Linked DNA regions of Anatilimnocola aggregata. Each later gene encodes a partner of the first gene's protein in a complex. Links are inferred from orthologs where the notes say so. Each region holds a gene or a part of one and is shown on either strand. Other genes may lie near its edges.

Evidence for each region. Proteins that work in one complex are often made in the same cells at the same time.
Region 2: the proteins of lpdA (region 1) and ETAA8_RS12555 are in contact, whole or in part, in a crystal structure (PDB 1EBD), measured with the Geobacillus stearothermophilus proteins. The link is inferred for Anatilimnocola aggregata from one-to-one orthologs. Residues at the interface, in WP_049624544.1 of Geobacillus stearothermophilus: Pro340, Ser341, Asp344, Tyr345, Arg403, Asp406, Val408, Glu431, Ala432, Gly433, Asp438; in WP_033016211.1 of Geobacillus stearothermophilus: Ile130, Ala131, Met132, Pro133, Arg136, Arg140, Glu141, Asn155, Arg157.

Annotation. Positions count from the first base shown.
Region 1 is NZ_CP036274.1:7,732,028-7,735,278, reverse strand. What follows is about bases 71-3,062. They hold lpdA (dihydrolipoyl dehydrogenase), read left to right. Parts: upstream 71-827; coding sequence 828-2,297; downstream 2,298-3,062. Other genes in these bases: ETAA8_RS29395 (hypothetical protein), read left to right, coding at 2,497-3,062; rpsD (30S ribosomal protein S4), read left to right, coding at 71-675. Also shown: more of rpsD, read left to right, coding at 64-70; more of ETAA8_RS29395, read left to right, coding at 3,063-3,249. UniProt on the Escherichia coli protein: Lipoamide dehydrogenase is a component of the glycine cleavage system as well as of the alpha-ketoacid dehydrogenase complexes.
Region 2 is NZ_CP036274.1:3,303,839-3,307,077, forward strand. Bases 166-3,145 are described here. They hold ETAA8_RS12555 (2-oxo acid dehydrogenase subunit E2), read right to left. Parts: upstream 2,344-3,145; coding sequence 988-2,343; downstream 166-987. Other genes in these bases: ETAA8_RS12550 (SGNH/GDSL hydrolase family protein), read left to right, coding at 293-970; aceE (pyruvate dehydrogenase (acetyl-transferring), homodimeric type), read right to left, coding at 2,518-3,145. Outside these bases: ETAA8_RS12545 (ADP-ribosylation factor-directed GTPase activating protein), read left to right, coding at 1-29; more of aceE, read right to left, coding at 3,146-3,239.

The DNA of each region.
Region 1 (3,251 bases):
AAAAGCAGCCTTGCCAACGTCACCACTGAGGTATTTCGCACACGTTTTGAAAGAGACTGCTCGATGGCTCGTTATCATGGTCCGAAGGCCCGTATCAATCGTCGTTTGGGTGCGCTGATTTATGAATCGGCAGGTGCCGCCAAGGCCCTGGAGCGCCGCGACAACCCTCCTGGTATGCACGTGAAGGGTGGCCGCCGCTTGTCGAACTGGGGTAAAGCCTCGGCCGAGAAGCAGAAAATCAAGCACTATTACGGCCTCGGCGAACGCCAACTTCGTAAGTACTACCACATGGTGGCCTCGAAGAAGGGCAACACGGGCGAGCAGCTCCTGACACTGTGCGAACGCCGGTTGGATAACGTCATCCGCCGCGCTGGCTTCACCAAGACCCGTCCACAAGCCCGCCAGGGAATTGTGCACGGTCACTTCTTTGTGAACGGCGTCAAAGTGACCAGCCCCAGCTATCAACTCCGTCAGGGTGACGTGATCACGGTTCGCGCGAAGGAACCGATCTACAACCTGTACAAGGGTGTGCTGAGCGAAGGCGGGGCCAACACTCCCGATTTCGTCTCGTTCGACGGTGAAACCCTGCGGGCAACCCTGCTGGCCGTCCCCGGCCCGAACGACTTCAGCTTGCCGGTCGACGTGAATATCGTCGTCGAATTCCTCTCCCGCTAAAGCGCTGGCCGGAAATTGTTCCGGCTGCAGGATAGAATGCAACGAGACCCGCTTACATGATTTAGCGTGTAAGCGGGATTCGCCCTGCCTCTCAACGTGCGATTCCTCGCACCTCTTACATCCGCGCTGTCATCTTTCGCCAAGTCGACACAATGCATACTCCTGTGGTTGTTCTCGGTGGTGGTCCCGGCGGCTATGCCGCAGCCTTTTTCGCAGCTGACGAGGGGCTGGAGGTCACCATCGTCGAGCAAGAAGGCAAACTCGGCGGCACCTGCTTGCTGCGCGGCTGCATACCCTCAAAGGCTCTGCTCCACGTGGCCCGCGTTCTTTCCGAAGTGGAAGAACTGAACAAGGATTGGGGCATCACGTTTGGCCAGCCTCAGCTCGATATCGAAAAGTTGCGCGGCCGCAAAGACAAAGTCATTTCGTCCCTCTCGGGCGGGCTAAAGAATCTCGCCAAGCAGCGGAAGGTGAAAGTCATCACCGCCAAAGGCGTGTTCGAAAATTCGACCACCCTCAAGCTGGAAGGTGACGATCCCTCGATTCCCGAAGATCGTACGCTCACGTTTGACCAATGCATTGTCGCGACCGGTTCGCTCCCTGCGATGCCCGCCAGCTTCGATATTGGTTCCGACCGCGTGATGGACAGCACCGGCGCACTGCGCTTGGCCGACGTGCCGGAATCGATGCTCGTCATCGGCGGCGGTTATATCGGCCTCGAAATGGGTACCGTCTATGCCCGCCTGGGTTCCAAGGTGAGCGTGGTCGAAGCTCTCGATGGCATCCTCCTCGCTGCCGATCGCGACCTCGTGAAGCCGCTGCAAAAGCATCTGATGAAGCTGTTCGAAGATCGCATCTTCCTGAACACCAAGGTCGGCTCGCTCGGCCTGCGCGATAATAAAGTCGAAGTCGCCTTCGAAGGGCCCGGCAAGTTTGGTGTCGAGCGCTACGACCGCGTGCTGGTGGCTGTCGGTCGCAAGCCGAACACTCGTGGCATCGGTTTGGAAAACACCAGCGTCGTTGTCACGCCGCGCGGCTTCATCCAAGTCGAAAAGTCGATGCGCACGGCCGACCCGCACATCCTCGCCATTGGCGACGTTGCCGGCGATCCGATGCTTGCGCACAAAGCTTCGCACGAAGCCCGCGTGGCGGTCGAAGCTGTGCTCGGCAAGCCCGCGTCGTTCGATAAGCTCTGCATCCCAGCTGTCGTCTTCACCGATCCCGAACTCGCCTGGTGCGGTCTCACCCAGCAAGAGGCCGAGAAGGCTGGCCGAGTCGTCGACATCGCCGTTTATCCTTGGGCCGCCAGTGGCAAAGCCATCGCCCTGGGGCGAACCGAAGGGCTTACGAAGCTCGTCATCGATCCCGAGACCGAGCGCGTGTTGGGCTGCGGGATCGTCGGCCCCGGCGCTGGCGATCTCATATCCGAGGCAGCACTCGCCATCGAGATGGGCTGCGAAGCTCGCGACCTGGCCGAGACCGTCCACCCGCACCCCACGCTGAGCGAAACCTTGATGAACGCCAGCGAAACCTTCTTCGGTACCGCCACCGAAATCTACAAGCCCAAGCGGCACCGCGATCCACCGAGCGAGGGTGGCACGGCAGAAACGGCGACACCCTAACCATCGCCGTCGCCCCCGCGACTCCGCGGCGGTGTTTCATTAGCTTTTGCGCAATGCGACTATTGCGAGCTTCGTTCTAAGTATCGCAATAGCCGTTAAACCCCCGGGGCAGGCCCGGGGGCGTTTTTGTTTGCGGGTGCCTTCGTCATACGCCTAAGATATTGCCATTCCCTTGGCTACTTTCCTCGGAGGCGGTTCGATGTCTCTCTCCCGTCGGTCGTTCGGTCAGCACACTCTCGGTGCGCTCCTCACTTATTCGCTGCTCGAGACGCTCTGCACGCGCGAACTGTTTGCGGCCGACATGAAGCTGCTCGCTAACAAGTGGATGAAAGATCTGCACGACCTGAGCCAGGATGTGAAGGGGCAGAAGCTGAAGCAAACCGATTGGCAGACAAAGGTTGACGAACTGTTTGCCCAGGTCGATCTGGCCGATGCGATGAAGTTTCTCGATATCGAAAAACTGACCGAGAACATTAAATACAAGGATCAAGGCGAAGTCAGCTTGCGGGCCAAGTTCCCCAAAGTCGAAGGGCTGCCGACAAGCCTCGTCTTCGGCCACCAGATTTTCGCCCTCAGCAAGGGTCGGAGCGTGGTGCCGCACGGGCATAACAACATGGCGACCGCCTTCCTCATCTTGCAGGGAACTTTCCAGGGCAAGCACTATGACCGGCTCGAAGACGAAGCCGACCACATCATTATCCGCCCCACCGTCGACGCCCAGTTTGGTCCCGGTGGTCACTCGACTGTCAGCGATCACAAAGACAACGTCCACTGGTTCCAAGCCACCAGCGACAAAGCCTTCATCTTCAACATCCACGTGATGAACGTCGACCCCAACGCCAAGAACCGCAGCGGCCGGCTCTACATCGATCCCAAGGGCGAAAAGCTCAGCGACAATCGCATCCGCGCCAAACGCTTAAGCACCAGCGAAGCGTATAAGTTGTACGGGTAGTC
Region 2 (3,239 bases), 4.4 Mb from region 1 along the record:
AAGAAGTGAAGACCGCTGCCGCGAACTAAGAAGTAACGTTATGAAGTTGGTAGGTCACGTTGGCCCGATGTGACCTCGGACTGTCCGTCGGGGCATGACTCGCCGATCAAGGTCACATCCAGCGGATGTGACCTCCTAAGAGAGCCGGAGTTTTCACTCCGGCTATTCTGTTTCTTGGTTCGTTTGTGGGTGATCCAGCCGCCGACTGGTTCCTGACCCGGTCCCCGGCCAGAATGGTCCTACTCCGCTCGCTCGCGGCTGTGCGTCGACACACTTTCAGAGGAAAACACTCATGCGACTTTGGATTTGCGGCTTGCTCGTCGTGCTGGCCGATACTGGAATGACTCGCGCGGCCGATGATGCACCTGAAAAAACTCTGCCCAAAGTGGTGCTCATTGGCGACTCGATTCGCCTGAGCTACGCGCCGGTCGTTGCGAAGCAGTTGGCCGGTAAAGCGAACGTCGTTAGTCCGAAGCCGAATGGGGGCGATAGCTCGAATGTGCTGAAGCACATCGAAGAGTGGGCCGTTCGCGAGCAGCCCGCGATCGTCCATTTCAACTGCGGCATTCACGACACGAAGAAATTCAAGAGCACTGGCAAGTTTCAGGTTTCTCCGGAGCAATACGAAGCCAACTTGCGCGCGATTGTCGCGGCCATTCGCAAAGGAACCAAGGCCAAGGTATTCTTCGCGCTGACGACGCCGATTGTCGATGATCGCGCGGCGAAAACGCGGGCTGAGCGCGATTACGGTCTCCACAACGCCAGCACCGAGCAATACAACGAGATTGCCCAGCGGGTGATGAAGGAACTCGATGTGCCGGTCAACGATCTGCGTGCAGCACTCGGCACGCCCGCAGAGCAAGCTGCCAAGATTGTTGATGATGGTGTTCATCTAAACAAACAGGGTGTCGAGAAACTGGGCGCCGCAGTCGCCACTTTTGTCGCCCAGCACTTGCCGGCTGCCAAGTAAGTCACGGAGTGACTGACCTACGGAGCCAGCAGCAGGCGGCTGGGGCTCTTGAGATAGTCGATAATGTCGTTGAGGAAGCGAGCCGCAGTCGCGCCATCGACCAGGCGGTGATCGTACGAGAGGCTCAGCGGCATCATCAGGCGAATCTTCACTTCGTCGTTGACGACGACCGGCATCTTGCGCGAGCGCCCCAAGAGCAGGATCGCCACTTCGGGCACATTGATGATGGGCGTGCTGTAGGTGCCGCCGATCGCCCCAAGGTTGCTGATGGTGAAGGTGCTTCCCTTCAACTCGGCCGGGTTAATCTTGCCGTCCCGCATGTTGTCGCTGATGGTGCCGAGGGCTCGGGCGATATCCGGAATCGACATCTGGTCGGGGCCACGCAAGCTGGGCACCACGAGGCCGCGCTCGGTGTCGACCGCGATACCGATGTTCACGTAATTCTTGTAAATAATCTGCTCGTTTTCCATGTCGAGCGAAGCATTCACGGCTGGATGCGACTTGAGACTCATCGCCACGGCCTTCATCACAAATGGTAGCGCCGTGAGTTTGATTCCTTTACGGGCGTAATCTTCTTTGCTACTGACGCGAATTTTTTCGAGTTCAGTAATATCGGCATCGTCGAAGTTGGTAACGCGTGGGCAAGTGGTCCACGACAGGTGCATCTGCGCGGCGATGACCTTGCGGATCTTGGTCATCTTTTCGGTATGGATCGGGCCGTAGGCATCGCGAGCCGTAGTATCGGGGCTGGCTTTGCCGCCGATGATCGCCCCTTGGCTTTGCGAACGAACAACAGCGAGGACGTCCTCACGCGAAATGCGTCCGCCTTCGCCCGTGCCTGTGACGCGCGACAAATCTACGCCCACTTCGCGAGCAAAGCGGCGAACAGCAGGGCCGGCAGCAACATCGCCGGTTTCCGTCGGCGCTTCTTCCGTCGGCGCGAGCGTGGCAATAGGTGCCGCAACCTCCGCCGGGGCAGCTGCAGCTGGCCTCACTGGTGCTGGGGCTGGTTTTACGGGAGCAGGTGCGGGCTTAGCAGCGGCAGGAGCCGCTGGCTGTGCTGGAGCCGGCGCAGCCTTGGGCGGAGCGGCAGCAGGGGCGGCCGGTTTGGCAGCAGTGGGGGCCGCACCAGCCGCAGCACCTTCGAGTGTAAGGAGGACGGCGCCGTTCTTAACGGTTTGTCCCTTGGTGACATGCACCTTGACGACCTTGCCCGCGGCATCGCTGGGAACCTGCATGGTCGCTTTGCCGGTTTCGATTTCGAGAATTCCCTGATCCTTGGCAATAGTGTCGCCAACATTCACCAGCACTTCGACAACATCGCCCGATTCCACACCTTCGCCCAGGTTCGGCAGTTTGATTTCAATGGCCATTGGTCTGAATTCGCTTCTAAGTATGCGTTAAGTTGATGCCAAACGGGGCGAATTCGTGGGCGGCGTTAATCACGCATCACCCCTCACCCCAACCCTCTCCCCGGAGTACTAAGGAGAGGGAGAATGAGGGCCTTCTCCCTCGTCATCCCTTCCTCGCTTTTTCAACTTCTCTCTCTAGGCAAAGTATGGATCGATCTTTTCGGGATTGATCCCCAGGTCTATCACGGCTTGGGCGGCGACGCTCTTATCGAGATCGCCGCGAAGCCCCAACTTGTAAAGCGTGGCGAGGGTGATGCACTGGGCATCGACCTCGAAGTGACGACGCAGGGCTTCGCGGGTTTCGCTGCGCCCCATGCCGTCGGTGCCGAGAGCATAGTAGTCGCCTGGCACCCATTGGGCGATCTGTTCTTGCAAGGCGCGAACGTAGTCCGACGCTGCGACGAACAGACTTCCCTTTTCTTCCTTAAGCAGTTCTTCGACGTAAGAAGTCCGCCGTGGTTCGCCCGGGTGGAGCATGTTCCAGCGTTCGCACATGTGGGCATCGCGCCGCAACTGCGTGTAGCTGGTTACACTCCAAACATTGCTGCTAATGCCGTACTTCTCGGCGAGCAAATCCTGTGCGGCGAGCACGTGGCGGAAGATCGCTCCGCTGCCGAACAAGTTCACCTTCAACTTGCCGCCAGCTTCCTTCGTGCGGAACTTGTACATGCCGCGAATGATGCCGTCTTCGCAACCTTCGGGCATGGGCGCGTGAACATAGTTCTCGTTGCCGACCATCAAATAGTAGATGGCGGTCTCGCCATCCTGATACAACCGTCGCATGCCGTCGAGGATGATGGTGGCGATTTCATAGTTGTAGGCTGGATCGAAAGCGCGCACATTCGGGAACGCGATTG